DNA from 2 places in the Variovorax sp. P2_H12 genome. Region 2 is predicted to be linked to the other one. Evidence: predicted binding sites of a transcription regulator. Region 2 holds the regulator's gene; the other holds the start of a gene.
The links. Region 2 encodes FliA, which starts transcription of late flagellar genes. Its sites were predicted from a motif close to CTAAAGTTTNNNNNNNNNNNGCCGNTA; they were not measured.
Positions count from the first base shown of each region.

Region 1 (9,399 bases), on a different contig from region 2:
GGTGCGCACGGTGCGCCGCAGCGCATCGACACCCTGGACATCGAGCGCGAAGCGCTGGTCCAGCGCGCCGGCGCGGCTGGCCGCGTCGCTGCCCGACCCTGAATTGGCTGCGGAGATCGCCATGTCCGGCCTCAGATGATCTCGAGCTCGGCGCGCAGGGCACCGGCCGTCTTCATGGCTTGCAGGATCGACACCAGATCCATCGGATTCGCGCCCAGGGAGTTGAGCCCCTTGATCACGTCGGCCAGCGAGGCGCCGCCGCGCACCATCTGCAGCGCGCCGCCGGGCTGGTTGATCGAGATCTCCGAGACCTGCGAGGCGACCGTGCGGCCACTCGAGAACGGCCCCGGCTGGCTCACCACCGGCTCGGTGTTGATGACCACCGACAGGCTGCCGTGCGCGATCGCGCAGTCGTTCACCCGCACCGCCTGGTTCATCACCACCGAGCCGGTGCGCGCGTTGATCACGACCCGGGCCACCGCCTGCGTCGGCGTGACTTCCAGGCCTTCGAGGCGGGCCAGGAATCCGACCCGCGCCTGCGCGGAGGCAGGCGCCCGCACGCGGATCACGCGGGCGTCGACCGCCTCGGCCGTGCCGCTGCCGAACTGGCGGTCGATCGCCTCGACCGCGCGCTGCGCGGTGCCGAAGTCGGAGCGCATCAGTTCGAGCGTGAGACCGCCGTCGCCGCCGACCGCGGCTTCGACCACGCGCTCGACGGTCCCGCCGGCGGGAATGCGGCCCGAACTGAGCTGGTTGATCTGGACCTTGCTGCCGTTGGCCGAGGCGCCGGCGCCGCCGACCACCATGTTGCCCTGGGCGATCGCGTACACCGCGCCGTCCACGCCCTTGAGCGGCGTCATCAGCAAGGTGCCGCCGCGCAGGCTCTTGGCGTTGCCCATCGAGGACACGGTGACGTCGATGGTCTGTCCCGGCCGCGCGAACGACGGCAGCGTGGCCGTGACCATCACCGCGGCGACGTTCTTGAGCTGCATGTTCACGCCCTGCGGGATCGTGATGCCGAGCTGCTGCAGCATGTTGTTCAGGCTCTGGGTCGTGAACGGCGTCTGCATGGTCTGGTCCCCGGTGCCGTCGAGGCCCACCATCAGGCCGTAGCCGATCAGGGCGTTGTCGCGCACGCCCTGGATGCTGGCGAGCTCCTTCAGGCGCTCGGCCTTCGCGGGCGGAGGCAGGCAAAGCGCGAACAGCACCGCGAAGCCGACGCCGGCTGCCGCCTTGACGAAGGCCGGGATCCGGGAGCGCCGCGGCGCCGGCGCGCCGTCCTGCGAATGGGTGGCCACGCGAGGTGGACTGGACAGGGAATGTGTCATGGTCAGAAGGGCATCACGTTCAGGAAAATTCTCTGCATCCAGCCCATGTGCTGCGCCTCGTCGATGTAGCCCTTGGCCGTGTATTCGATGCGCGCGTCGGCCACCTGTGTCGACAGCACGGTGTTGTTGCCGGTCACCGTGCGCGGGTTCACCACGCCCGAGAAGCGGATGAACTCGGTGCCCTGGTTGATACCCATCTGCTTCTCGCCGCTGACCAGCAGGTTGCCGTTGCCCAGCACGTCCACGACCGTGACCGTGATCACGCCGGTGAAGGTGTTGGCCGCGTTGGCACCGCCCTTGGCGACGAGTGCGTTCTTGCCCGAGAGCTTGGCGTCCTGGTCGCGCAGCAGTCCGCCCAGCACCTTGGGAATCGAGTCGAAGGCCGCCGAGACGCTGCCGTCGCGGCTCGCGTTGGCGCCGGAGTTCTTGCTGGCGTTGAGCCTCTCGCTGATGACGATGGTCAGGATGTCGCCGACGTTGCGTGGCCGGCGGTCCTCGAACAGCGCGACGCTGCGATTCGTTTCCTGGAAGATCGAGCCACTGGCTTCGCGCGCCGGCGAGATCGCCTGCGGTTCCGCACGCGCCGTCATCGGCTGGTGCACCAGCGGATCGCGCGGGATCTGCGCGCAGCCCGTGGCCAGCAGCACCGCACCCATCGCAAGCAGCGGTCCCATTCCAGGAACACCGCGGAACCGGCTTTGCCGGCCCGCTGGTGTTGCCCCCGGCGAGGGGGTGGGCGGCCACACGAAGTGGGCAAGCCTGGGGGTGATCACAGTTGCGCCAGCCTTTGCAGCATCTGGTCGGAGCTCTGGACCGCCTTGCTGTTGATCTCGTAGGCGCGCTGCGTCGCGATCATGTTGACCAGTTCCTCGACCACGTTGACGTTCGAGGCCTCGACATAGCCCTGGCTCAGGATGCCGGCGCCGTCGAGTCCCGGGTTCACGAGATTCGGCGCACCGGACGAATCGGTTTCGTTGTAGAGGTTCTCGCCCTTGCTCTCGAGGCCAGCCGGATTCAGGAAGGTGGCCAATTGCAATTGACCGACCTGCACCGTGGCCGTGCTGCCGGCCTGGGTGACCGTGACGATGCCGTCGCGGCCGACGGTCATGCTGGTCGCGTTCTGCGGGATCGTGATCGCCGGCTGGATCGTGAAGCCGCTGGCGGTCACGAGCTGGCCGTCCCGATCGGTCTGGAAGGAACCGTCGCGCGAGTAGGAGGTGGTGCCGTCCGGCATCAGCACCTGGAAGAAGCCCGCGCCGTTGATCGCCACGTCCTTCGGGTTGTCGGTCTTGGTCATGTTGCCCTGCGCGTGGATGCGCTCGGTGGCGACCACGTGCACGCCGGTGCCGACCTGCAGGCCCGAGGGCAGGCGGGTCTGGTCGGAGGTCTGGCCGCCGACCTGGCGCAGGTTCTGGTACATCAGGTCCTCGAACACCGCGCGGCTGCGCTTGAAGCCGGTGGTGCCGACGTTGGCCAGGTTGTTCGACACCACGTCGAGCTGCGTCTGCTGGGCTTCGAGGCCGGTCTTGGCCACGTAGAGGGAACGAATCATTGAATTACTCCTGCGGGGGTGTTGCGGCTCAGCCGTAGGCCAGCAGCTTGTTGGCCGACTGCGCGTTGGTGTCGGCGGTCTGGATCGACTTCATCTGCATCTCGAAGCTGCGACCGTTGGCGATCATGGCCACCATGGCCTCGACCGGATTGACGTTGCTGCCCTCGACCATGCCGGCGGCGACCACCACGTTGGCATCGGCCTCGGCCGGCGGCAGCCCGTCGCGCATGCGGAACAAACCGTCTTCGCCGCGCACCAGGCTGGCGACGGGCGGGTTGACCAGCTTCAGGCGCCCGACCTCGGCCACGCCCACCGCCGGATCGCCGGCGCCACGCGCCGCGATCGAGCCGTCGGATGCGATGGTCACGGTCGAGCCGGGCGGGATCACCAGCGGACCGCCGTCACCCACCACCGGCCGCGCGCCCATGGTCATCACCTGGCCGTCGGCACCGACCTGCAGGTTGCCGACGCGGGTGTAGGCCTCGCCGCCACCCGGCGTCTGCACCACCAGCCAGCCTTCGCCGCGCACCGCGACGTCGAGGTCGCGGCCGGTTTCGGTCAGCGGGCCATGCGTGAAGTCGGCGCCCGGGGTGGTCGCGGCCACGAAGGCGCGCGTCGGCGCTTCCTCGCCCACCACGGGCACGGCGCGGAAGTTGTTGATCTGCGCCCGGAAACCCGGGGTCGAGACGTTCGCCATGTTGTTGGCGACCGAGGCCTGCTGTTCCATGGCCTGCTTGGCGCCGCTCATGGCGACATACAACATTCGATCCACTGTGTGCTCCTGGTAGTGAGGGACTGCGTCTGCTCAGGGCCGCGCGTCAGCGGATGTTCATCAGCGTCTGCATCACCTGGTCCTGCGTCTTCACGGTCTGCGCATTGGCCTGGTAGTTGCGCTGCGCGACGATCAGGTTGACCAGTTCGGACGTCAGGTCGACATTGGAGGACTCGAGCGCGCCCGCGGCCAGCGAGCCCTGCTTGGTGCCTTCGCCCGGGGTGCTGGTGAGGGCCGAGCCCGAGGCCTGCGTCTCGGCATACATGTTGTCGCCCTTCGGCTCGAGCCCGTTCGGGTTCGCGAAGGACGACAGCACGACCTGGCCCATCAGCTTGGACTGCTCGTTGGAATACTTGCCGGTGATGGTGCCGTCCGGATTGATCGAGAACGAGGTCAGCACGCCCGAGGTGTAGCCGTCCTGGCTCAGCTTGCTGATGCCGTTGGAGGCGCCGACCTGCGTCGTGCCGGTGAGGTCGATCGTGATGTTGACCGGCGACGAGCCGTTCCCGAAGTTCTTCGCCGGGAGGACGATCGTTCCGCCCGCCGGCGCCGTGAGATTGCCGTTGGGACCGAAAGTCATGCTGGACAGCGCGCCGGCGGTGATCGCCGTGCCGTCGTAGGTGCCGTGGGCGTCCCAGCCGGCCGCGGTCTTCACGAAGTAGACCGACAGGTCATGCGGATTGCCCAGCGAGTCGTAGACTGGTCCGACGGCGTTGGAGTAGTTGAAGGTGGCCGAATCGGTCGCGTCGAACGGCGTCTTTGTCGGCACCGTGCTGCGCGAGTCGAGATTGAACTCGGCATCGACGCCGGTGGTCGCATTCGGCATCATGGCCTGGGTCGGGATCTGGATGGCCGACGGCGTGCCGCCGTTGATGCCGCCGCTGGCATTGACGCCGTAGCCGGTCAGGCGCAGGCCATTGGCGTTGACGATGTAGCCGTCCTTGTCCTTGGTGAACTGGCCATTGCGCGTGTACATGACTTCGCCGCTGGTGCTGGACATGCGGAAGAAACCGTCGCCGCTGAGGATCGCGACGTCCAGCGGACGGCTGCTGCTCTGCGTCACGCCCTGCGTGAAGTTCTGCACGATGCCCGACACCGAGGCGCCGAGCCCGATCCGGGAGCCGGCATAGATGTCCTGGAAGGTCGCGGCCGCCGACTTGAAGCCGATGGTGCCCGAGTTGGCGATGTTGTTGCCGATCACATCGAGGTTCGCGGCGGCCACGCCGAGCCCGCTGACGCCTTGGGAAAAGCTCATGATGAATCCTTGGTTCGAAGCATTGAAGAGAGGGCCCGCGGCCGGAAAGCCGCCGGCGGATGAAAACGCGCGACGCTCCTCAGAGGAACATCCGCACGTCGGACAGCCCGATGCTCTGGCCCGATGCCAGTTCGAGAGTGACGCCGCTGGCGCCCTGCTTGACCGCTGCCACCTGGGCAAAGGTCAGCGCCGTGGCCTGGACGGCGGTGCCGCCGTTGCTGGCGGCCACGGCAAACTTGTAGCTGCCCGCCGGCACCACGTTGCCGGCGTCGTCCTTGCCGTCCCAGGTGACGGCGTTGACGCCTTCGGTCATCGAGCCGGCCTCGATCGTGCGCACGGTCTTGCCGGTGGCGTCGACGATCTTGATCTGCACATCGCCGGCCGAGCCGGGCAGCTGCACCGCGAAGGCCTGCACCGCCGGGTCCTTGCCCTCCTCGGGCGCCTTGGTGGCGAGGGTGTTGCCGGGCGACAGCACGCTGTAGCCGATCAGCGAGGCAGCCTGCAGCACCTGGTTGGAGCCGGTCTGGCTCACCAGGCCCGACAGCGTGCTGTTGAGCTTCTCGATGCCGCTCACCGTGCTCATCTGCGCCAGCTGTGATGTCAGCTCGGCGTTCTGCATCGGGCTGAGCGGGTCCTGGTTGTTGAGTTGCGTGACCAGCAGCTTGAGAAAGCGCTGCTCGCTGTCGGCATTGGAGGCGCCGGCGGTGCCAGCCGCTGCGCTGGCTGCATTGGCGCCGGAAATGGAAGAGGTATCGGAGATGGCCATGGAAGCTTTCTGGGATGTTGTTTACTGGCCGACGGTCAGCGTCTTGACCATCAGCGTCTTGGCGGTGTTGAGGACCTCGACATTGGCCTGGTAGCTGCGCGAGGCCGAGATCATGTTGGTCATCTCCTCGACCACGTTGACGTTGGGCATCGCGACGAAGCCGTCGGCATTGGCGTGCGGGCTCCGGGGGTCGAAGACCAGCTTGGCGGGCGCCGAGTCCTCGATCACGCCGGCGACCTTGACGCCGCCGATGTCCTGCCGGCCCGAGGCCGCGACCTCGAACACCACCTGCTTGGCGCGGTAGGGCTGGCCGTCGGGAGCGGCCGCGCTCTCGGCATTGGCGAGGTTGCTCGCGGTCACGTTCATGCGCTGCGATTGCGCGGCCATGGCGGAACCCGCCACGTTGAAGATGTTCATGGAAGTGCTGGGAAACGGCATGGCGTTCTTTCGTCTTCCTACTGCTGCACAGCGGCCAGCAGCGTCTTGATCTTGGCGCCGATCACCGTCAGGTTGGACTCGTAGCGCAGCGCGTTGTCGGCGAAGTTGATGCGCTCGGCATCCATCTCGACGGTGTTGCCGTCGATGCTCGACTGGCTCGGCACGCGGTAGAGCAGATCCTGGTCGGGCATCGCCTTCGCCTCGCCGGCCATGTGACGCGACGAGGTGGTCGCGAGCGCAAAGGACTGCGACTGCCGGCCCTGCTCCACGGCCTGCGTCAGCCGGCTCGCGAAATCGAAATCGCGCGCCTTGTAGTTCGGCGTGTCGGCGTGGGCGATATTGGCGGCCAGCACCTCCTGGCGCTGGGCCCGCAGATTGAGAGCCTCGCGGTTGAAGCTGAGTGCCGCATCGAGCTTGTCGATCATGTGGTTCCATCGGTTGGCATCGCGTCCGCACAAGACGGCATGGCGACTGATGGAAAGCGAGTCTATGCACGCATCGCGTTTGCAATGGGCTGAACAAAGGGGCATTTCGCCGGTACTTCGCGCCATCGCCCCGAGGGATCGATTCCTAGAATCACCTGGCGCCGGTGCGCTTCCCTCTCTTCAAGCACCTGCGCGTCTGCGAGAGACCGCCCATGCCACAACGCCCATCCTGGAAACGCCTTTCGCGCATCGTGCTGCCCGGCCTGATGGCACTCGCGGGCGCTTCGCCCGCAGCGGCAGCGCCCGCGCTGCCCGAGGGCGCGCGGTCCGCGATCGACCGGCTGCTGCACAAGCAGACCACCGGCCTGCCCGGCAAGGTCACGTTCAGCGTGAAGCTCGCGGGCGCGCTGCCGGCCTGCGAGGACTTCGAGGCCTTCCTGCCCAACGGCACGACGCCCCGGGGACGAATCTCCATCGGCCTGCGCTGCCGCGGCGACAGCGCCTGGACCCGGTTCGTGCCGGCCCAGGTCGCCGTCGAGGGCCGCTACTACGCCGCCGCGCGCGCGATCGAGGCGGGCGAGGCCCTGGGCGCCGCCGACGTGGTCGAGCGCAGCGGCGACCTCGGCGACCTGCCGCGCTCGGTGATCACCGACGCCTCGGCGCTGCAGGGCGTGGTGGCCGCCAACCGCATCGCCGCCGGTGCGCCGCTGCGCAGGGAACTGATGCGCGGCGTGGTCGTGATCCAGCAGGGCCAGACGGTGCAGCTGGTGGCGCAAGGCCAGGGCTTCATGGTCAGCACCGAAGGCAAGGCCATGACCCGGGCCGAGGTCGGCGCGACCGTACAGGCCAAGACCCGCGACGGCCGCCTGCTCACCGGCGTGGCCGCCGAAGACGGGCAGATCCGGCTGGCCCAGTAGATAGAACCGGTCTGGTTTTCCACCTGGGCTGCCGATCGAAATTTGTGCAAACTTCAGCCTAAAGTTCTTGCTGCGTCCGCCGATATACGGGTCAGCCCATTGAGGAATCATCTTGAAAATCGATCCCCCCGGCCCCTCGGCCACGCCTTTCAACCGCCCGGCCAAGGCGGCTGCCGCCTCCACGAGCGGTGTCGCTGGCGCCGCGGCGCCGGTCACGGGACAGGTTCACGCCATGCCCAGCGCGCCCGGTGGCAGCGACTTCGACGCTGCCCGCGTCGCGGCGATCCGCGAGGACATCCGCGCCGGTCGCTACGAGGTCCACCCCGAGCGGATCGCCAGCGGCCTGCTGGCCAGCGTGCGCGACCTGCTCGACCCTGGACTGAAGCCATGAACACCATGCTGCTCTACCTGCACGCAGAAAAATCCTGCGTCGAGGAGTTCCTGGGCGTCCTCGACCAGGAAGAGCAAGCCATGGCGAATGCCCGCTTCGGCGAACTGCCCGCGCTCACCGAACAGAAAGTCGCGCTGCTGGACCGCATGGCCACGCTGGACCGCCAGCGCGAGACCGCACAGGTGGCGCTGGGATTCGAACCCGGACCGGACGGCGCCGATGCGGCCGCGGCGGCCGCCGGCGAGCCCACGCGCCAGGCCTGGGTCTGCCTGCTGGCGCTGGCCGAAGAGGCCAAGGCACGCAATCTGCGCAACGGCTCGATGGTGCACTCGCACCTCGATTTCACGCAGCGCGCCCTGCACTTCCTGCAATCGAGCGTCCAGCTGTTCTATGGCCCGGACGGTGCTCGCAAGACGGCGAGCGGCGGCGGCAACCGCCTCGCCCTGGGGTAGCACAAAACACCCCCGATGCGCCTGCGGCGCTGGGGGTGTCTCTATTTGTTGGGATTCAGCAGGGCCTTCTCGCCGGTCGCGTGGCGGGAATAGACCGCGATCCGGTCCAGGCTCAGCGCCTCGACCAGCGAGAGCTCCGCGGTGTAGCGGCTCGCGAACGTGGTCTTGAGCTCGGCCGCCACGCGCGCCTTGAGCTTCGCCGCCCCGTCGGCCCCGATCTTCTGCAGGAACGGGAACAGCAGCCAGCCCCCCATGCCCCACGCCATGCCGAAGCCGCGCGTGAACTCGGTCGGCCCGCGGTCGAGGCCACCGTAGATGTAGACCTGCTTGTGGGTGGGAGAACCATAGCGGCTGTACTCGACCGCGGTCTTGTTCAGCGCCACTTCCATGCAGGTCAGGATCTGGCCCGCCAGCGTGCCGCCGCCGATGGCGTCGAAGGCCAGGGTGGCGCCGGTGGCGACCAGCGCATCGGTCAGCTCCTGCATGAAGGTCGGCGAGGCGGCATTGCACACGTACTTGGCACCGAGCGCGCGCAGGATGTCTTCCTGCTCCTTCTTGCGCACGATGTTCACCAGGGCGATGCCGTCCTTCAGGCAGATCCGGTTCAGCATCTGGCCGAGATTGGAGGCTGCGGCCGTGTGCACCAGCGCCTTGTGGCCCTCGCGCCGCATGGTCTCGACCATGCCGAGCGCGGTGAGCGGGTTGACGAAGGCCGACGCGCCCTCGGCCGGGGTCGTGCCTTCGGCCAGCGGCATGCACTGGGCGGCGGCGATGCAGCGGTACTGCGTGTACATCGCGCCGCCGAGCACCGCCACGGTCTTGCCGAGCAGCGCCTGGGCCTCCGGCGAGGCACCGGCGGCCACGACCACGCCGGCGCCCTCGTTGCCGATCTGCATCGACTGGTCCAGGCGTCCGGCCATGCTCTTCCTCGCGGCCTCCGGAATGCTGGCGGTGACGACCGGCCTCGACGCCGTGCCTGACGCCTTGGCCGTGCGCAGGTCCGCGGCGCCGAACAGCAGGCCGAGGTCCGACGGATTCATGGGTGCGGCCTCGACTCGCACGATCACTTCGTGGGCGGCGGGCTGGGGGATCGCCTCCTCGGT
Region 1 covers NZ_JBFUFO010000012.1:1,165-10,563, forward strand. Annotated here, with positions in the region: gene flgJ (flagellar assembly peptidoglycan hydrolase FlgJ) at 1-123, opposite strand, end outside; gene AC1DYK_RS10305 (flagellar basal body P-ring protein FlgI) at 132-1,328, opposite strand; gene AC1DYK_RS10310 (flagellar basal body L-ring protein FlgH) at 1,331-2,002, opposite strand; gene flgG (flagellar basal-body rod protein FlgG) at 2,098-2,880, opposite strand; gene flgF (flagellar basal-body rod protein FlgF) at 2,909-3,652, opposite strand; gene flgE (flagellar hook protein FlgE) at 3,699-4,907, opposite strand; gene AC1DYK_RS10330 (flagellar hook assembly protein FlgD) at 4,987-5,673, opposite strand; gene flgC (flagellar basal body rod protein FlgC) at 5,695-6,090, opposite strand; gene flgB (flagellar basal body rod protein FlgB) at 6,129-6,536, opposite strand; gene flgA (flagellar basal body P-ring formation chaperone FlgA) at 6,749-7,453, shown strand; gene flgM (flagellar biosynthesis anti-sigma factor FlgM) at 7,566-7,844, shown strand; gene AC1DYK_RS10355 (flagella synthesis protein FlgN) at 7,841-8,296, shown strand; gene AC1DYK_RS10360 (zinc-binding dehydrogenase) at 8,338-9,399, opposite strand, start outside.
Region 1: the regulator FliA is predicted to act here: its motif matches at 7,512-7,538, upstream of flgM (flagellar biosynthesis anti-sigma factor FlgM).

Region 2 (19,989 bases):
TCGTCAAGCGGGTGGTCGCGGGCGGTGGCGCACATCATGGCGGCGGCTGGAAGATCGCCTACGCCGACTTCATGACCGCCATGATGGCGTTCTTCCTCGTCATGTGGCTGCTGGCGATCTCGACGCCGAAGCAGCGTGAAGGCATCGCCGAGCATTTCCGCATGCCGCTCAAGGCCGCGCTCAGCGGCGGCGACAGGAGCAGCCTGAGCACCAGCATGATCCCGGGCGGCGGTGCCGACCCGATCCACAGCGAGGGCGAGGTCCGGCAGGTCAGCCAGAGCGAGGAGGAGGCCGACGCGGAACGCCTGGCCGAGATGAAGAAGCGGCTCGATGCACTGATCGAGAACAGCCCGGTCTTCAAGCAGTTCCGCTCGCAGATCCTGATCGACATCACGACCGAGGGCCTGCGCCTGCAGCTCGTCGACAGCGAGAACCGGCCGATGTTCGACCTCGCCAGCGCCCGGGTGGTGCCGCACATGCGCGCCATCCTGCGCGAGCTCGGGCCCAAGCTCAACGAGCTGCCCAACAAGATCACGCTGTCGGGCCATACCGATGCGTTCGTCTACACCAACGGCGACAAGGCCTACGGCAACTGGGAGCTGTCGGCCGACCGCGCCAACGCCTCGCGGCGCGAGCTGGTGATCGGCGGCATGACCGAGACCAAGGTGCTGCGCGTGGTCGGCCTGTCCGACAGCATGCACCTGGACAACGCCGATCCGCGCAATCCGATCAATCGGCGCATCAGCATCATTCTGCTCAACCGCCAGACGCAGGAGCGGATCGAGCGCGAGAACAGCGGCGACGGGGCGGCCGCGCGGGTGAGCGCCGCGCGGGCCGCCGCGCCGGGCAGCAGCAGCGACCTGAAGCCGGCCGCCTTCAAGCCCCAGGCCCCGACGCAGTAACAGAGACGACAGACCCAGCATCGGCCCCTCGGGGCCGGCATCGGAGCAAACAGATGGACCTCAGCCAGTTTTCCCAAGCATTCTTTGTCGAAGCGATCGAGCTTCTGGCACAGATGGAGCAATTGCTGCTCGAACTCGACGTGGAGTCGCCGGACAGCGAGCAGCTCAACGCGATCTTCCGCGCCGCGCACTCGATCAAGGGCGGCGCCGCCACATTCGGCTTCACCGCGCTGACCGAGACGACGCACCTGCTCGAGACACTTTTGGACCGGGCACGCCATGGCCAGCTGCGCCTGAGCGGGCCGATGATCGATGCCTTTTTGGAAACGAAGGACGCCTTGCAAGAACAAGTCACTGCCTACCAGGCGAACAAAGAGCCTGAAGCCGCCCGCGTCGCGCACATCTGCGCCGTGCTCCAGCAACTGGCGATGGAGAACAGCGCCGGTGGCGCGCCTGCGCCCGCGCCCGCCGCGGCACCCGTGGCGGCGGCCGCACCGGCAGCCGCGCCATCGGGGTCCGGCGCGCTGCGCATCCGCTTCGCCCGCCTGTCGGACACCGAATGCGATCTGCTGGCCGACGAACTGGCCAACCTGGGCCGGCTGGTCTCGCGCACGCGCAGCAACGACCAACTGACCGTGATGCTGGAGACCACCTGCAATCCGGAGGACATCGTCGCCGTCTGCTGCTTCGTGATCGACGAATCGCAGATCGACATCACGCGCGATGCAGCCGAGGAGCCGGCGATGCAGGCGCAAGTGCAGGCCGCGCCGCCGGCAGCCGCGCCCGCGCCGCCCGCCGCCGAGCCCGGCGCCAAGGCGCAGGCCGCCGCCTCGCCCGCCGCTGCCAAGGAGTCGAGCTCGATCCGCGTCGATGTCGAGAAGGTCGACCAGCTCATCAACCTGGTGGGCGAACTGGTCATCACGCAGTCGATGCTCACGCAGGCCGCCACCATGCTCGACCCGGTCGTCTACGAGCGCTTCCTGAGCGGCCTCGGCCATCTGGAGCGCAATGCGCGCGACATGCAGGAGTCCGTGATGTCGATCCGCATGATGCCGATGGACTACGTCTTCAGCCGCTTCCCGCGCGTCATCCGCGACGTCAGCGCCAAGCTCGGCAAGCAGGTCCGCCTCGACACCTACGGCAAGGAGACCGAGCTCGACAAGGGCCTGATCGAGCGCATCGTCGATCCGCTCACGCACCTGGTGCGCAACAGTCTCGACCACGGCATCGAGACGCCCGACATCCGCCTGGCCAAGGGCAAGGACGCCACCGGCCAGCTGCTGCTGTCGGCGCAGCACCACGGCGGCAACATCGTGATCGAGGTCAGCGACGACGGCGCCGGCCTGAACCGCGAGAAGATCCTGGCCAAGGCCATGCAACAGGGCCTGCCGGTGAGCGAGACCATGCCCGACGAGGAAGTCTGGCAGCTGATCTTCGCGCCGGGGTTCTCGACCGCCGAGCAGGTGACCGACATTTCCGGCCGCGGCGTCGGCATGGACGTGGTCAAGCGCAACATCCAGGAGATGGGCGGCCATGTCGAGATCCAGTCGCGCGGCGGCCACGGCACCACCACCCGCATCGTTCTGCCGCTGACGCTGGCGATCCTGAACGGGATGTCGGTCAAGGTCGGGGCGGAGGCCTACATCCTGCCGCTGAGCTACGTGATCGAGTCGCTGCAGCCGCTCGCCGACCACCTGCATTCGATCACCAGCGACGGGCATGTGATCAAGGTGCGCGGCGAGTACCTGCCGCTGATCGAGCTGCACCGCGTCTTCGACGTCGCGGGGGCCCAGGTGAACCCGACCCAGGGCATCCTGGTGATCGTGCAGGCCGACGACGCGCGCTTCGCGCTGCTGGTCGACGAACTGCTGGGGCAGCACCAGGTGGTGGTGAAGAACCTCGAGACCAACTACCGCAAGGTGCCCGGCATCTCGGCGGCGACGATCCTGGGCGACGGCAGCGTGGCTTTCATCATCGACGTCGGCGCCATGCCGCGCATCCAGCGTGCACAGGCGGCGAGCGCCGCCGCGCTGGCCGGCGCCGCCAGGCCGCAGGCGATCGCGGCCTGACGCTCTTTCATGCAATGCCCCGGACGTCCCGACCAGGGCCTGTGTGAGCAGGCCCCAGAGGGATGCTTGACCCAAGCTTCAGACGGAGACGCTTGCAATGCGCTTTGATTTTTTCAAACTGTCGGGCTCGGCCCCGGCCCCGGCCACGGGCGGCGAGGGCGCCGCCGACCGCCTCGCCGCTGCGCGCGATGCGGGTGAACAGGACGAAGACCCGCTGGAGCCGCGCGAGGCCAGCGGCTATGTGCGCTACGCCGTGCAACTGGACGCGCAACAGCGGGTCAAGGGCTATCGCATGGCCTGGCTCCCGGCGCCCGGGGGAGGGGCGACGCCGGACGCCTCGAGCCAGTTCCATGCGCTGCTCGACAACATCTGCAGGCACCTCAACCCGACGCGCAGCGGCTGGCGGCTTGGCCGCCAGGTGATCTTTCTCGATGTCACGGTCGACGCCCTGTTCCTGACCGAGCTCCAGTCGCTGCCGCCCGAGAACGTGGTCCTGTGCATGGGGATCGACGACCTGCTGGACGCCGACACGCGTTCGATGCTGCTGTTCCTGCGCGAACAGGGCTTCGGCTTCATGCTGCGCGACGCGCAAGTGCTGCCGAGCGACCCCGAGCTGCGCGAGATCATCACCCACGTCGACGTCGGAAATGGGGACCCCGACCGCGTGGCGCGCATCCGAAGCGCGGAGCAGCCGGGACGCGCGCCGCTGCAACTGATCGCCTCGCGGATCGACGACTGGCAACAAGCCGAGTCCTGCGCCGAGCGCCGCGTGGACGTGTTCGTCGACGGCTCGCTGGCGCATCCGCTGGTGAAGGAGGGCGGCGACGCCCTGCAGCCCGAGTCGGTGCTGATCGTGCGCCTGATGCACATGATCCAGCGCAACGAGAACCTGCGCGCCATCGAATCGGCCCTCAAGCGCGACGCCGCGCTCACTTACAGGCTGCTGCGTCACATCAACTCTCCGGCCATCGGCGCCGGCGTCGAGATCCATTCGCTGCGCCACGCGGTGGCGATGCTCGGCTACGCGCCGCTGTTGCGCTGGCTGTCGCTGCTGCTGGCGACGAGCAACAAGTCGAGCTCGCCCTTCATGACCAAGAAGGCGATCACGCGCGGGCGCTTCGTCGAGCTGATGGGCCAGCGGATGCTGCCGGCCGGCGAGGCCGACAACCTGTTCGTGGTCGGCATGTTCTCGCTGATCGACCAGCTGCTCGGAATCTCCATGGAGCAGGTGCTGGCGAAGGTGCAGCTCGCGGAGTCGGTGCAGCAGGCGATCCTGGAGCGCAAGGGCGTCTATGCACCCTTCCTCGCGCTGGCCGAAGCCTGCGAGGGCGACGGCGCCCAGGCGGCGCGCCTTTCCGAGGCGCTCTTCGTGAGCTCCGGTCAGGTCAATGCGGCGCACCTCGCGGCGCTGGTCTGGTCGCAAGAGGTGAACGCGCACGAGGCGGCAGGATGAACCTGTCGCGCGAGTTGCAAGGTATTTGTCCCCTTGATCGATCCATTGGAAAAGAGGCCCGCTATGTACATTGAAGCGCATGCACCGACGCCGGCCGTGAACACCGAATTCCTATTTACCGACAGCGACTTCTCCAAGGTCCGGACGCTGATCCATCGGCGGGCCGGCATCGCCCTGGGCGAGCAGAAGCGACAGATGGTCTACAGCCGCCTGTCGCGCCGGCTGCGCGAGCTGCGGCTGCCGGAGTTCTCCTCCTACCTCGAGTTGCTGGAGTCGCGCCAGGACGGCGACGAATGGCAGTCGTTCATCAACTCGCTGACCACCAACCTGACCTCCTTCTTCCGCGAGGCCCATCATTTTCCGGTGCTGGCCGAGCACGTGCGCAAGGCCAGGGAGCCGGTGACGATCTGGTGTTCGGCGGCCTCGACCGGCGAGGAGCCCTATTCGATCGCGATCACGCTGATCGAGGCGCTCGGCGACAAGGCCAACGCGGCACGCGTGATCTCGACCGACATCGACACCGCGGTGCTGGCCAAGGCCCAGGCCGGTGTCTTCACCGCCGAGCAGGTGAGCCGATTGTCGCCCGAGCGGCTGCGCCGCTTCTTCAGCAAGGGCACCGGCACCAATGCCGGCAAGGTCCGCATCCGGCCCGAGGTCGCGCAGCTGGTGAAGTTCTCGCGCCTGAACCTGCTCGACCCTTCGTGGTCGGTGAAGGAGCCGGTGGACGCGATCTTCTGCCGCAACGTGATGATCTATTTCGACAAGCCGACGCAGAAGAAGGTGCTCGACCGCTTCGCGCCGCTGCTGAAGACCAACGGACTCCTGTTTGCCGGCCATTCGGAGAACGCCTCGCTGGTCAACCAGAGCTTCAAGTCGCTCGGCCACACGGTGTACGAGCTGGCGCGGGTGAAAGCCAAGGCGGGCGTTGCATGAGCGCAGGAGTGCCGGGTTCGCTGGCGAACCACCACTACTTTGACCGCGATGTCGGCAGCATGGCGGTCAAGCTGCTGCCGTCGGAATACTTCGTGACCACCACCGACACGGTGCTGACCACGGTGCTGGGCTCCTGCGTCGCGGCCTGCATCCTCGACATCGACAACGGTGTCGCGGGCATGAACCACTTCATGTTGCCGGAGGAGGGCGACGCGGTCCCGCGCGACGCCGTCGAGTCGATGCGCTACGGCGCCTACGCGATGGACGTGCTGATCCGCGAGCTGATCCGCTCCGGCGCGCGGCGCGATCGGTTGCAGGCCAAGGTGTTCGGCGGCGCCGCGGTGCTGGCGAACATGACCACGCTCAACATCGGCGACCGCAACGCCGACTTCGTCCTGCGCTACCTGAAGGCCGAACGCATCAGCATCGCCGCGCAGGACCTGCGCGGCCAGCACGCGCGACGCGTGTGCTTCATGCCCGCGAGCGGGAAGGCGGTGGTGCGCAAGCTGCGGGCTCAGAACGACGTGCAGGCGATCCAGCGCGAGGAGGGCGAACTGCTGCGCAAGCTGTCCGTCCAGCGCCCGGCGATCGGGCTGCGCAAATTCAACTGCGCCGGCGCCGAGGCGACGCCGGGGGCACGAACCAAGGGACTCTGGTGAGCGCGAACAAGATCAAGGTGCTGTGCATTGACGATTCGGCGTTGATACGCAGCGTGATGACCGAAATCATCAACAGCCAGCCTGACATGACGGTCGTCGGCACCGCGGCCGATCCGCTGGTGGGCCGGGACCTCATCAAGGTCACCAACCCGGACGTGCTCACGCTCGACGTCGAGATGCCGCGCATGGACGGCCTCGAGTTCCTCGAGAAGCTGATGCGGCTGCGGCCGATGCCGGTGGTCATGGTGTCGTCGCTGACCGAGCGCGGCTCGGAAATCGCTTTGCGCGCGCTGGAGCTCGGCGCCATCGACTTCGTGACCAAGCCGCGTCTGGGCGTGCGCGACGGCCTGCTCAGCTACACCGAGCTGATCGCGGGCAAGATCCGCACGGCCGCCAGCGCCCGGCTGCTGCCTTCGCGGCATGCCGCCTCGGCGCGCACCGCGGCCGACGGCGCGCCCGAGGCGTTGTTGCGCAGTCCGCTGCTGAGCACCGAGAAGCTGATCATCATCGGGGCCTCCACGGGCGGCACCGAGGCGATCCGCGAGGTGCTGCAGCCGCTGCCGCCGGACTCGCCGGCGATCCTCATCGCGCAGCACATGCCTTCGGGCTTCACGCGCTCGTTCGCGCAGCGGCTCGACGGCCTGTGCCGGATCACGGTCAAGGAAGCGGAGCACGGCGAGCGCGTGCTGCCGGGCTATGCCTACATCGCGCCGGGCGGGTTTCACCTCTCGCTCGGCCGCAGCGGCGCCAACTACGTGGCGCACCTGGACCAGGAGCCGCCGGTGAATCGTCATCGCCCCTCGATCGACGTGCTGTTCGATTCGGCGGCCAGGCACGCCGGCAAGAACGCGATCGGGATGATCCTCACGGGCATGGGCAAGGACGGCGCCGAGGGACTGCTGCGCATGAAGCGCGCTGGCGCCCACACCTTCGCCCAGGACGAGGCGAGCTGCGTGGTCTTCGGCATGCCCAAGGAAGCGATCGCGCTCGGCGCCGCCGACGAGGTGGCCCCGCTGGGAGAGATGGCGCGCCGCGTTTTGGCGCACCTGCGCACCTTTGGCGCGCGCACGAATCGGGTTTGAAAACGAACTGTTGGAGTGGAGAGAAAAGTGATTGACAAGAGCATCAAGATCCTGGTCGTGGACGACTTCCCGACCATGCGGCGCATCGTGCGCAACCTGTTGAAGGAGCTCGAGTTCCTCAACGTCGACGAAGCCGAGGACGGCGCTGCCGGCATCGAGAAGCTGCGCGGCGGCAATTTCGGCTTCGTGGTCTCGGACTGGAACATGCCCAACATGGACGGCCTGACCATGCTCCAGACCATCCGCGCCGACCCCGAACTCAGCAAGCTGCCGGTGCTGATGGTCACGGCCGAAGCCAAGAAGGAGAACATCGTCGCAGCGGCCCAGGCCGGCGCGAACGGCTATGTGGTCAAGCCTTTCACGGCCGCCACGCTCGAAGAGAAGATCACCAAGATCTTCGAGAAACTCAACAAGGGTTGACCACCATGAGCACGAACGCGATCGACGCCGAACAGGGGAACACCGCCGAAGAGTTGCTGGGCCGCATCGGACAGTTGACGCGTCAGTTGCGCGAAGGCCTGCGCGAACTGGGGCTCGACAAGGAGGTGGCCAAGGCGGCCCAGGCGATCCCCGATGCGCGCGACCGGCTGGCCTATGTGGCCGCGACCACCGAACGGGCGGCGCACCGCGCGCTCAACGCCATCGACGTCGCGCAGCCGCTGCAGGAAGGACTGGCCACCGAGGCCAAGGGCCTGAGCAAGCGCTGGGACGAATGGTTCGCCAATCCGATTGAGCTCGACCATGCGCGCGAACTCGTGATGGACACGCGGGGCTACCTGGCGGATGTGCCGCAGAAGACCAACGCGATCAACACGCAGCTCATGGAGATCCTGATGGCGCAGGACTTCCAGGACCTGACCGGCCAGGTCATCAAGAAGATGATGGAAGTGGTCAACGACATGGAGACCGAGCTGCTCCAGGTGCTGATCGACAACACACCGCTCGAGAAGCGGCAGGAAATCGTCCACAACAGCCTGCAGAACGGCCCGCAGATCGTGGCCGGCAACCCCGATGCGGTGGCCGACCAGTCGCAGGTCGACGACTTGCTGGAAAGCCTCGGCTTCTGAGTCTCTGATTCAGCGAGAAGGAGGGCGTTAGCGCTCTTGATCGGGCGATTGTTCCGGCCCTTCGAATCGAATAATCAGTCATGTGCAGGCGTTCCTCGCCTGCTGCTCCAGGAGCATGAATGGCTGAGGAAAGCGATCTCGAAAAAACGGAACCGGCCTCCGAGCGGCGCCTCGAAAAGGCGCGCGAAGAAGGCAATGTGGCCCGCTCCCGCGAGCTGACCACGCTGGTGATGCTGGCGACCGCCATCGGCGGCCTCTGGTTCACCGCCGAGTCGCTCGGCGGCACCCTGAGCGCCGCCATGCGCCGCGGCCTGCAGTTCGAGCGCGGCATCGCCTACGAACCCACGCAGATGCTGGCGCGCACCGCCTGGATGGGCATGCAGACCCTGATGGCGCTCGCACCCCTGTTCGCGATGATGGTGGTGGCCGCCGTGGTGGCGCCGATGATGCTCGGCGGCTGGCTGCTGTCGGGCAAGGCGGTCTCGCCCAATTTCGGCAAGCTCGACCCGCTGGCCGGCATCGGGCGCATGTTCTCGTCCCAGTCGCTGGCCGAACTCTTCAAGGCGCTGGCCAAGTCGCTCCTGATCGGCGGCGTCGCCTACCTGGTGATCATGGACGAGCTCGAGGCGGCCATGGCGCTGCTGGGCCAGCCCGAATCGACCGCCTTCCCGCACGCCATCATGCTGGTGGCGCGCAGCTGCGCCCTGATCGCCTCCGCGCTGCTGCTGGTGGCGCTGGTCGACGTGCCCTGGCAGCTCTGGACCTACTACAAGAAGCTGCGCATGTCGCGCGAGGACGTGCGCCAGGAGCACAAGGAAAGCGAAGGCGATCCGCACATCAAGGCGCAGATCCGCCGCCAGCAACAGGCCATCGCCAAGCGCCGGATGATGTCCGAAGTGCCCAAGGCCGACATCGTGGTCACCAACCCGACGCACTTCGCGGTCGCGCTCAAGTACGTCGACGGCGACATGCGCGCGCCGCGCGTGGTGGCCAAGGGCACCGACCTGATCGCGCAGCGCATCCGCGAGATCGCGGTCGCCAACAAGGTCGCGATCCTCGAGGCGCCGCCGCTCACGCGGGCGCTCTACAAGCACACGCGCCTCGGCGACGAGATTCCCGCGGGCCTCTACACCGCGGTGGCCGAGGTGCTGGCCTGGGTCTACCAGCTCAAGCGCTGGAAGACCGAAGGCGGCGAGGCGCCGCGCACGCCGACCGACGTCGCTGTTCCCGAAGAACTCCAATACACGGTGCCGACATGAACGCCATGACCAACCTGATGCGTCTGCCGACGCAGTTCTTCTCCGGCAGCCAGTTCAAGGGACTGGCCGGCCCGATCCTCATCATCATGATCCTGAGCATGATGGTGCTGCCGCTGCCGCCCTTCCTGCTCGACCTGCTGTTCACCTTCAACATCGCGCTGTCGGTGATGGTGCTGCTGGTCAGCATGTACACCATGAAGGCGCTGGACTTCGCCGCCTTCCCCGCGGTGCTGCTGTTCTCCACCCTGCTGCGGCTGTCGCTCAACGTGGCCTCCACCCGCGTGGTGCTGCTGCACGGCCACACCGGGCCCGATGCGGCGGGCAAGGTGATCGAGGCCTTCGGCCACTTCCTGGTCGGCGGCAACTTCGCGGTCGGCGTGATGGTGTTCATCATCCTGGTGCTGATCAACTTCATGGTGATCACCAAGGGCGCGGGCCGCATCGCCGAGGTCGGCGCGCGCTTCATGCTCGACGCCATGCCCGGCAAGCAGATGGCGATCGACGCCGACCTCAACGCCGGCCTGATCGGCGAGGACGTCGCCCGCAAGCGCCGCACCGAAGTCGCGCAGGAGGCCGACTTCTACGGCTCGATGGACGGTGCCAGCAAGTTCGTGCGCGGCGACGCCGTGGCGGGCCTCTTGATCATGGTCATCAACATCATCGGCGGCCTGGTGGTCGGGGTGGTGCAGCACGGACTGGACTTTTCGACCGCCGGCAAGACCTACACGCTGCTGGCGATCGGCGACGGCCTGGTGGCACAGATCCCGGCGCTCGTGATCTCGACCGCGGCCGGCGTGATCGTCTCGCGCGTGACCACCGACGAGGACGTCGGCAGCCAGCTCACGGGCCAGCTGTTCTCCAACCCGCAGGTTCTGTTCCTGACGGCCGCGATCATCGGCCTGATGGGCATGATCCCGGGCATGCCGAACCTGGCCTTCCTGCTGATCGCGGGCGGCCTGGCCTGGCTGGGTCACGGGCTTCTCAAGCGCAAGCCGAAGCAGGAGGCGGCGCAAGCGGCCGCCGCGCAGGCCGCGCTGCCCCCGGCGGCCGAGACCGCCGAGGCCAGCTGGGACGACATCTCGCTGGTCGATCCGCTCGGCATGGAGGTCGGCTACCGGCTGATCCCGCTGGTGGACCAGTCGCAGCAGGGCGAACTGCTGGGCCGCATCAAGAGCATCCGCAAGAAGATCGCGCAGGAGATCGGCTTCCTGGTCCCGGTGGTGCACATCCGCGACAACCTCGAGATCAAGCCGAACACCTACGTGATCAGCCTGAAGGGCGTCGAGATCGGACGCGGCGAGGCCTTTCCGAACCAGTGGATGGCGATCAACCCGGGCCAGGTCACGGGCAGCCTGCCCGGCACGCTGACGCAGGACCCGGCCTTCGGCCTGCCGGCGGTGTGGATCGACGGCAACCTGCGCCAGCAGGCGCAGATCCACGGCTACACCGTGGTCGACGCCTGCACCGTGATGGCCACCCACCTGAATCACCTGATCCAGACCCATGCCGCCGAGCTGCTGGGCCGCCAGGAAGTGCAGCAGCTGCTGGACCAGATCGCCAAGACCGCGCCGAAGCTGACCGAGGACCTGGTGCCGAAGGTCATCACGCTGAGCACGCTGCACAAGGTGCTGCAGAACCTGCTCGAGGAAGAAGTGCCGATCCGCGACATGCGCACCATCCTCGACGTCATGGCCGAGCATGCGCCGACCGTGAAGGACGCGACCGAGCTGACGACGCTGGTCCGGCTGGCGCTCGGCCGCGCGATCACGCAACAGCTTTTCCCCGGCGATACCGAACTGCAGGTGATCGGCCTGGACGGCTCGCTCGACAGCGTGCTGCAGCAGGCCATGACCAGCAGCAGCGGCATCGAGCCCGGCCTGGCCGACAACCTGCTTCGCCAGACCCAGGCCGCCATCGTGCGGCAGGAGCAGATGGGCCTGGCGCCGGTGCTGGTCGTGCAGCACGCGCTGCGCGTGCTGCTCTCGCGCTTCCTGCGCCGCAGCCTGCCCCAGTTGAAGGTGCTCTCCCACGCGGAGATCCCTGACTCTCGCAACATCAAGATCACCGCCACCATCGGAGGAAGAGTTTGAGCATTTCTACAGACGTGCGGGCCACGGCCCGCAAATTCGTCGCCGCCACCAGCCGCGAGGCCCTGCGGCTCGTGCGCGAGGCGCTCGGCGCCGAAGCCATCGTGCTGAACCATCGCGTGATTCCCGAGGGCGTCGAGATCGTCGCCATGGCCGAGGGCGACGTGACGCAGGCGGTGGCGAGCGCCGCGCCGCTGGTGGCCGCCAAGGCGCCGGCGCCGGTTGCTGCACTGGCCCCGGCCGTGCCGGCGATGCCGACGCCTGTCGCAATGCCGGCCCCGGCCCCGATGCCGGCGGTCGCGGCACCCGCGGCCCCGACCGACGTCGTCCTGAACGAACTCCACTCGATGCGCGGCATGCTCGAGGAGCAGCTCGCCAGCGTGGTGTGGAACGACCGCCAGCGCCAGGACCCGGTGCGCGGCCGCCTGCTGCGCACCCTGCTCGGCGCCGGCTTCAGCGCCCGCCTGTCGAAGGCCATGCTGGAGAAACTGCCGATCGGCCAGACCTATGCGCAGGGCATGGCCTTCGCGCGGGCCGAGCTGATCCGCGCGGTGCCGGTGTACGAGGACGAGGACGCGCTGCTCGCGCAAGGCGGCGTCTACGCGCTGATGGGCCCGACCGGCGTCGGCAAGACCACCACCACCGCCAAGCTGGCGGCGCGCTGCGTGATGCGCTTCGGCGCCGACAAGCTGGCGCTGGTGACCACCGACAGCTACCGGATCGGCGCCTACGAGCAGTTGCGCATCTACGGCCAGATCCTCGACGTGCCGGTGTTCGCGGTCAAGGATGCGGCCGACCTGCACCTGGTGCTGCAGGACCTGCGCGACAAGCACATGGTGCTGATCGACACGGTCGGCATGAGCCAGCGCGACCGCTCGGTGTCGGACCAGATCGCGATGCTGTGCAACAGCCACCGTCCGGTCAAGCGGCTGCTGCTGCTCAACGCGACCAGCCACGGCGACACGCTCAACGAAGTCGTGCACGCCTATCGCAACGGCGGCGGCGGCAACGACCTGGCGGGCTGCATCTTCACCAAGGTCGACGAGGCCACGCATCCGGGCGCGCTGATCGACACCGTGATCCGCCACCGGCTGCCGGTGCACTACATCTCGAGCGGCCAGAAGGTGCCGGAGAACCTGATGCTCGCCGACCGCTCGCAACTGGTCGACAGCGTGTTCCAGCCGCGCCGCCACAACCCGCTGTTCGTGCCGGCCGAGGCCGACATGCAGGATGAGCCCGCGGGCGCGGCGCCACAGGCCCTGGTCGTGCAGGCGCAGGCCGAGGCCGACCGGCTGCGGCTGCAGTACCAGAACCTGATCCGAGCCATGGCGCACGACGCCCAGGAGCTCGCGACCGCCGCCGGCGCGCTGGCCGGGGCGCAGATCGGCTTCGAGAGCGCGCGCCGCCTGTGGCGCAACGCGGGCGACGAGGCGATCGGCCACAAGTCGGTGCTGGACGACCTGCTGGTGCAGGCGCGCAGCGAGGTCGTGGCCGGCTGCGACACCCATGTGCTGGCCCTGTCGGGCCAAGTCGGTCTGCGCTCGAACGAAGGTGGCGACGCCTACGAATGCCAGAGCAGCCTGCTGCTGTCCGATCGCAGCGGCCTGCCGCTCGCGGCACCCAACCAGTGGCTGTCGACCGCGGCGGTGCGCGGCGGCCCCGACGCCAGGCGCAAGCCGGGGCTGCGGCAGGTCCAGTGGCTGCGCCAGCAGTCCCTCGGCCGCACGCTGGTGCACGTGCTGCCCCGGTTGCCGGGCGTCGAATCGATGGCCGAATGGCAAGGCCAGGCACAGCGATGGCTGGCGCGCGCGCCGGGCTCGACCGCAGTGATCGACCCCGTCTCCGAGGCGTCGAGCACGCTGGCGCGGCTGCGTGTCGAATTTGGCGAAGCGCGGGCGGTCGTGTTCCGCGGCAAGCCCGCGCTGCAGTGCGAGGCCCATGCCGAGGTGCTGCTTCGCCTGGGCCCGACGGCGGCCGTCGACAAGGATGCGCTGCCGGTGCTGCGCTGCGTGGTCACGCGCGTGCTGGACGAACGCGGCCAGAAGATCCTGGCCCAGGGCTACTTGCTATCGAACATCGGCGGCGAGGTGCCGGCGCGCCAGCTGGCCCAATGGCAGGCCTGGGCGGCCGACGCCGACCCCTGTTTCCGCCTCATCCGGCAGGGCGTGCAGCTGGTGGGCGGCATGGGCGAGCTGGGCGACCCGGACATGATGAAGCGCCTGCTGATCGCCGGCCAGGTGACGACCACGGTCTGGCGCCTTCTGCATGCAAAGGGCGAATGGGCCGACCGCACCCGCATGCTGCTGAACCAGCTCACCGGGCGGCCGGCGCGATCGAGCCGGCCGCTGTCGGGCAATGCGCTGTATGTCGGCGTCGGCAAGCTCTTCATGCTGCTCGAGGCGCTCGGCACCGAGTCCACCGCGCCGACGCAGCAGCCCAGGGCGCTCGCGCAGCACGGTTGAGGAGCAAGACATGACCAAGCTGGTTGCAGATCAGGCAGACGGGTTGCGGCGCCTGCTGGCGCACACGCCCACGCGCGTCATCGCCGTCGCGGGCATGGGGCCCGGCGAGTGCGCCGCCGCGGCCACCATGAACCTCGGCGCGGCCCTGGTCCACCAGGGCAAGGACGTGCTGGTGCTCGACGAGTACGGCGGCACGGCGGCGGCGATCTGCGCCGCCTGGGCCATCGATCCGCTCGGCGACCTGGCCGACGTGGCCGACCGCCGGCTGGCCTGCGAGGGCGCAGTCGCGCGTGCCGACTGCGGCGTCGGCGTGCTGCCGGCGCCGCTCGGCGATCGGCACGCGGAGATCGACCCGCGCCTGTTGTGCCGCGGCGGCGTGGTGCTGGTCGCAGCGCAGATCGACGCCGAGGGCCGGCTGTCGGCATTGGCCCGGCTGGCCGACGAACTGCTGCTGGTGCTGCAGCCGAGCGCCGCATCCATCACCTCGGCCTACGCGGGCATCAAGCGCCTGCACTACGCGCATGGGTTAAAGCAGCTGCGCTTCCTCGTCGATGGCGTCGCCGGCGCCGAAGAGGCGCAGCGGATCACCACCAATCTGGCCAACACCGGCAGCCGCTACCTCGCGGTATCGCTGGAGGCGGCCGGCTGGGTGCGGGCCGATCCGCACCTGGCGGACGCGCGGCGGCTGCGGCAGACCGTGGTGGAGGCCTTTCCGGCCAGCCCGGCGGCGGTGGACTTCCGCCGCATCGCGGTCGACATGGGCGGCTGGCCCTGGCGGCCCGCTGCGCCCGGCGGGCGGGCGGTCGCGGTCCCGCCGCAGGGCCCGCGCGTCGACCCGCCATGGGTGAGGGCGACGCCGGCGCAGAGCGCGGCCGTGGCCTGAGCACGATGAACCGAACAACGCACATGCAACAAAGGACCGGACGTGTACACCGCACAGGGCACCATTGAGAAGTCCCACCTGCTGGAGCAGCATCAGCCGCTGGTGCGCCGCATCGCGCTGCAGATGATCGCCAAGCTGCCCGCGAGCGTCGAGCTCGACGACCTGATCCAGGCCGGCATGCTGGGCCTGCTGGACGCATCGAGCCGCTACCAGGACAACAAGGGCGCGCAGTTCGAGACCTTCGTCAGCCAGCGCATCCGCGGCGCGATGCTCGACGAGCTGCGCGCCAGCGACTGGGGCTCGCGCGGCCTGCGCCAGTCGGCGCGTGGGGTCGAGAAGGCGATCCACGCGCTCGAGCACCGGCTCGGCCGCTCCCCCACCGAGGGCGAGATCGCGAAGGAGCTCAAGATCGACCTGGAGGCCTACCAGTCGCTGCTGCAGGAGATCCAGGGCTGCCAACTGGTCTACGTCGAGGATTTCGCGAAGGGCGAATCGGAGAACCCCTTTCTCGACCTGCATGCGCAGGAGGCGCGCAAGGGGCAGGGCGCAAACGACGACCCGCTGGCGCAGCTGCTCGAGAGCGGCCTGCGCCATCAGCTGATCGACGCGATCACGGCGTTGCCGGAGCGCGACCAGCTGCTGCTGAACCTCTACTACGAGGAAGAGCTGAACCTGCGCGAGATCGGCGCCATTCTCGAAGTGAGCCAGAGCCGGGTCTGCCAGCTGCACAGCCAGGCGATCAGCCGGCTGCGGGCGCGCCTGAAGGACCTGCTGTAGGGCCGGGCGCGGCCCTCGCTTCGGCCTCGTCTATCATCTCGCGCGGAGCGGCGGCGCAACACGCACAGGAGAGCACGAGATGAGAAGAGTCACGTTGGCCAGGTCGGCGACCCTCGCGCTGGGCGCGTTCTGCGTCGCGGGCCTCGCCAGCGCGCAGTCGAGCACCGGGCAGGGCCCGGTCACCGGCAGCAGCGTCACGCTGTTCGGCGTCGCCGATGCGGTGCTCGGCTACGGCAGCGGCAGCATCTCGCACCGCAGCTCTCTGTACAGCAGCGGCAATTCGGCCTCGCGGATCGGTGTCCGCGGCATCGAGGACCTGGGTGGCGGCCTGGGGGCGGGCTTCTGGCTCGAATCCGGCGTCGCCATCGATACCGGCACCGGGGTCGCCGGCAACACCAACAACCAGCCGAGCGGCGCCACATCGGCCGACGCCTTGCTTTTCAACCGCCGCGCCACGGTCAGCCTGATCGACCTCTGGGGCGAGCTGCGGTTGGGCCGCGACTTCGCGGCGCACTACCGCAACCGCACCGACGTCGACCCGTTCGACAACAACGGCGTCGGCACCATCCAGCCGCAGGTCGGATCGATCGCCGGCCCGACCTCCACGCGGGTCTCGAACATGGTCGGCTACTACCTGCCTCCGGGCCTGGGCGGCTTCTTCGGCGAGGTGCAGTACTTCATGGGCGACAACGACTCGCACTTGCCGACCTCGGACGATGGCACCGGCTACAGCGGCCGCATCGGCTGGGGGGCGGGTCCGTTCTCGATCGCCGTCGCGAAGGGCCGCACCGACTACCTGCGCACGCCGACCAATGGCAACATCACCGTGGCCAATGTCGGCGCGACCTACGATTTCAAGCTCGTCGAGGTCTCGGCCGGCTACTACCGCGACAAGGTCGACAGCTTCGTGCCGGTCACGGCCACGGGCTATGTCCTCGGCATGATCGTGCCGGTCGGCGGCAACCAGATCAAGTTTGCGTGGTCGCGCTACGGCACCGACGCCGAGGGCGACCCGGCGGCGATGAAGCTGTCGCTGGGCTACGTGTACAGCTTCTCGAAGCGCACGGTGGCCTACGCCACCTACTCGCACGTCAACAACAGCGGCGGCTCGGCGGTGGGACTGAACGGCGCCGTCACCGAACCCAACCGCAGCGCGAACGGCTACGACTTGGGGCTGCGCCACAGTTTCTGATCGGCGGGGGCCCGCATCAGTGCGGCGATCTGCCGGTCGTGCAGGCGCGACAGCACAAGCAGGGCCGCCACGGCGCCGACCAGCGCCATGAACATGTCCGACTGCGTGTCCCACGGATCGCCCTGAGTGCCGAGGAATTCGTCGGCACCCTGGCCCATCGCGAGCGCGGCGGCCCATTCGATCAGCTCGTAGCTCGCGCTGATGGCCAACACGATGCAGACCACCACGAAGGCCAGCATCCTGCGGCCCCGCACATGCTGGCCTCGAATCAGGATCTCGCGCGCGATCAGCGCCGGCACGAAGCCCTGCATGAAATGGCCGATCTTGTCGTAGGGATTGCGGCCCAGATGCATCAGGTCCTGCAGCCAGAAGCCGAGCGGCACCCGCGCATAGCTGTAGGCGCCGCCGAGCATCAGCACGCAGCAGTGCACGAAGATCAGCGCGTAGAGCAGGGTGGTGAGCGGGAAGCGGCCGTAGGTGGCCCACAAGAGCGGCAGCGCGACCAGCACCGGCGCCACTTCCATCCACCAGGTCGCGCGGTCGTGCGGATGCAGGCCCGAGAGGACGAGCAGGGCGATGAGCGCGGCCGAGGCCAGGAGCAGGGCGGGGGTGCGGTGGGTGGGCATGGGTGGGGTCTCAGTCATGGTTCAGGGCTGATCGCGCCTCGCACGTCGCGCGGTCTTCCTTGACGGCAGGTGCAGCGCGACTTCTTGCGCCACCGAGGCAAAGTAGGACCGCACCAGGGCGAACGCGCGCTCGGCCGCCGGCACGCGCGTGCGGCCGGCCCGCTCGACGATTCCCAGCGTGAGTTCGGGGTCCGGGGCTGGCGTCACATCGAGCCGGCCCACGGTGCCGGCTCGCACGGCCGAGAGCACCGCGATGTCGGTCGATGGCGCAATGGCGTCGCTGGCGGTGATGAGCGTGTGGACGGTTGCGACGTCATTGGTGCTGGCCGCGAAGTGCGCCTGCAGCGGCGTCGTGAAGCCGTAGAGATCCGCCATGCGGCGCACCACGGCTTCGTCGGCGTAACCCGCCAGGATCAGCGGGTACTCGGCGAGCTGATCGATGGTCACGCGCCGGCGCCCGGCCAGGGGATGCTCCTTGCGGGCGAACCAGCCGAAGGTGCAGGAGTACAAAGGCTCGGCGATGAGGTCGCGGTCGTGTGCGGCCACACGCACGTCGCCGATGAAGAAATCCAGATCCTCCCGGCGCAGCGCCGCGGCGAGGACGTCGGTGCTCTGCACCAGCGTCTTGACGTGCAGCCCGGGCGCATCGGCCAGCAGCCGCAACACCATGGGTCCGAGCAGTTCGAGCGCGATGGAAGAACCCATGCCGAACGAGAGTGGCCCGAGCTCACCCGCGCGCATGAGCGCCAGCGAGCGGGCGCCTTCCTTTTCGTCGAAGACGATACGCCTCGCCCGCTCGACATAGGCCTGCGCATAAGGGGTCGGGCGCAGACGGCGGTCCTGCCGGTCGAACAGCGGTACGCGCAGTTCGTCCTCCAGCGCCTGCAGGCTGCGCGACAGCGCCGGGACGCTCAGATGCACGTTCTGGGCGGCCGCGCTCAGCGAGCCGAGGTCCATGACGGCCAGGAAATGCCGCAGTTGCCGGGTATTCATTTCAGTTGCAAGTTCTGCAAGTAGTATCAAACTATATTGCGATTTACGCAAAACGAATGGCTTCCTAGACTGCGATCCGAAAGCCGGAGAACGCGCCCTGATGAAGTCCCCCACACTCAATTCCCCAGTCCTGCGACCCGTGGTCGCCATCGCTTCCGACCGCATCGTGCGCCATGGCCATCCCTCGCACGCCGCCACCCACGGCTACGTGCGGGCCGTGGCCGAGGCGGCGCAGGCCCTGCCCCTGGTGCTGCCGGCGCTCGGCGAAGCGCTGGATGCCGACACGCTCATCGCTTCGATCGACGGCATCGTCCTCACCGGCAGCCCCTCGAACGTGGACCCGGCGCGCTACGGCGTGCCAGAGCCGCATGCGCCCATGCTGCTGGACCGCGAGCGCGACGCCGCCATCCTGCCGCTGCTGCCGCGCCTCATCGAGGCCGGCGTGCCGGTGCTGGGGATTTGTCGCGGCTTCCAGGAACTCAACGTCATCTATGGCGGCACCTTGCATCCGGCCGTCCACGAGTTGCCCGGCCGGCTCGATCACCGCGAAGGCGATCACGAGCGGCCCGTCGATCGCTGGTACGACGACAGCCACGCGTTGCACATCGTCGAGGGCGGCCGGCTGGCGGCGCTCGCGGGCGGAACGCATGCCGTCGTCAACTCGCTGCACCACCAGGGCGTCGAGCGACTGGGCCAGGGTCTGCGCATCGAGGCCAGGGCGCCCGATGGCCTGGTCGAGGCCTTCTCCATCGAGTCCGCCACCCAGTTCACCCTGGCGGTGCAATGGCACCCCGAGATGCGCATCGACGACAGCCCGCTGGCGCATGCCATCTTCGCCGCCTTCGGCGCAGCCTGCCGGGCGCGCCAGCAGCAGCGGCGCTGCGCCATGGCCACCGCCTGACCCCACACCTGCTCCGGAGACATCGAGATATGAACGACGCCCAGGTCATCGACTTGTTCAGCCCCCACTACGTCCAGGCCCGCCAAAAGTTCCTGCAGGCCACGCAGGCGCGCGGCCTGGCCGTGGACAGCCACGTGCTGCCCCTGGCCGGCGCGCAAGGTGAGACCCTCGCCACCGACGTCGTTCTGGACGGCCCGGCCGACGCATCCAAGATGCTGATCGTCATCAGTGGCGTCCACGGGGTGGAGGGCTTCTGCGGCTCGGCCATCCAGACCGGCATGCTGCGCTTGGGAGGTGCGGCGCTCCCGTCCGACACGTCGCTGCTCTACGTGCACGCGGTCAATCCCTACGGCTTTTCGCACCTGCGCCGCGCCACGCAGGAGAACATCGACCTCAACCGCAACTTCGTCGACTTCTCCAGGCCGCTGCCGATCAATGCCGGCTATGGCGAGATCCACGACCTGCTGCTGCCCGCGCAATGGCCGCCGCTGCCTGACAACGAGGCCCGCATCGCCGACTACCGCGAACGCCACGGCGCTCGCGGCCTGCAGCGCGCGATGTCGCTCGGCCAGTACAGCCACGCCGACGGGCTGCACTATGGCGGCCTGGCGCCAGCGTGGAGCAACAACACCTTTCGCGGCATC
Region 2 covers NZ_JBFUFO010000036.1:29,190-49,178, forward strand. Annotated here, with positions in the region: gene motB (flagellar motor protein MotB) at 1-902, shown strand, start outside; gene cheA (chemotaxis protein CheA) at 956-2,971, shown strand; gene AC1DYK_RS25750 (EAL and HDOD domain-containing protein) at 3,069-4,424, shown strand; gene AC1DYK_RS25755 (CheR family methyltransferase) at 4,488-5,357, shown strand; gene cheD (chemoreceptor glutamine deamidase CheD) at 5,354-6,016, shown strand; gene AC1DYK_RS25765 (protein-glutamate methylesterase/protein-glutamine glutaminase) at 6,073-7,098, shown strand; gene cheY (chemotaxis response regulator CheY) at 7,129-7,518, shown strand; gene cheZ (protein phosphatase CheZ) at 7,524-8,165, shown strand; gene flhB (flagellar biosynthesis protein FlhB) at 8,285-9,424, shown strand; gene flhA (flagellar biosynthesis protein FlhA) at 9,421-11,514, shown strand; gene flhF (flagellar biosynthesis protein FlhF) at 11,511-13,973, shown strand; gene AC1DYK_RS25795 (MinD/ParA family ATP-binding protein) at 13,984-14,856, shown strand; gene AC1DYK_RS25800 (RNA polymerase sigma factor FliA) at 14,899-15,633, shown strand; gene AC1DYK_RS25805 (porin) at 15,713-16,825, shown strand; gene AC1DYK_RS25810 (DUF2238 domain-containing protein) at 16,795-17,451, opposite strand; gene AC1DYK_RS25815 (LysR family transcriptional regulator) at 17,473-18,444, opposite strand; gene AC1DYK_RS25820 (gamma-glutamyl-gamma-aminobutyrate hydrolase family protein) at 18,545-19,345, shown strand; gene AC1DYK_RS25825 (M14 family metallopeptidase) at 19,375-19,989, shown strand, end outside.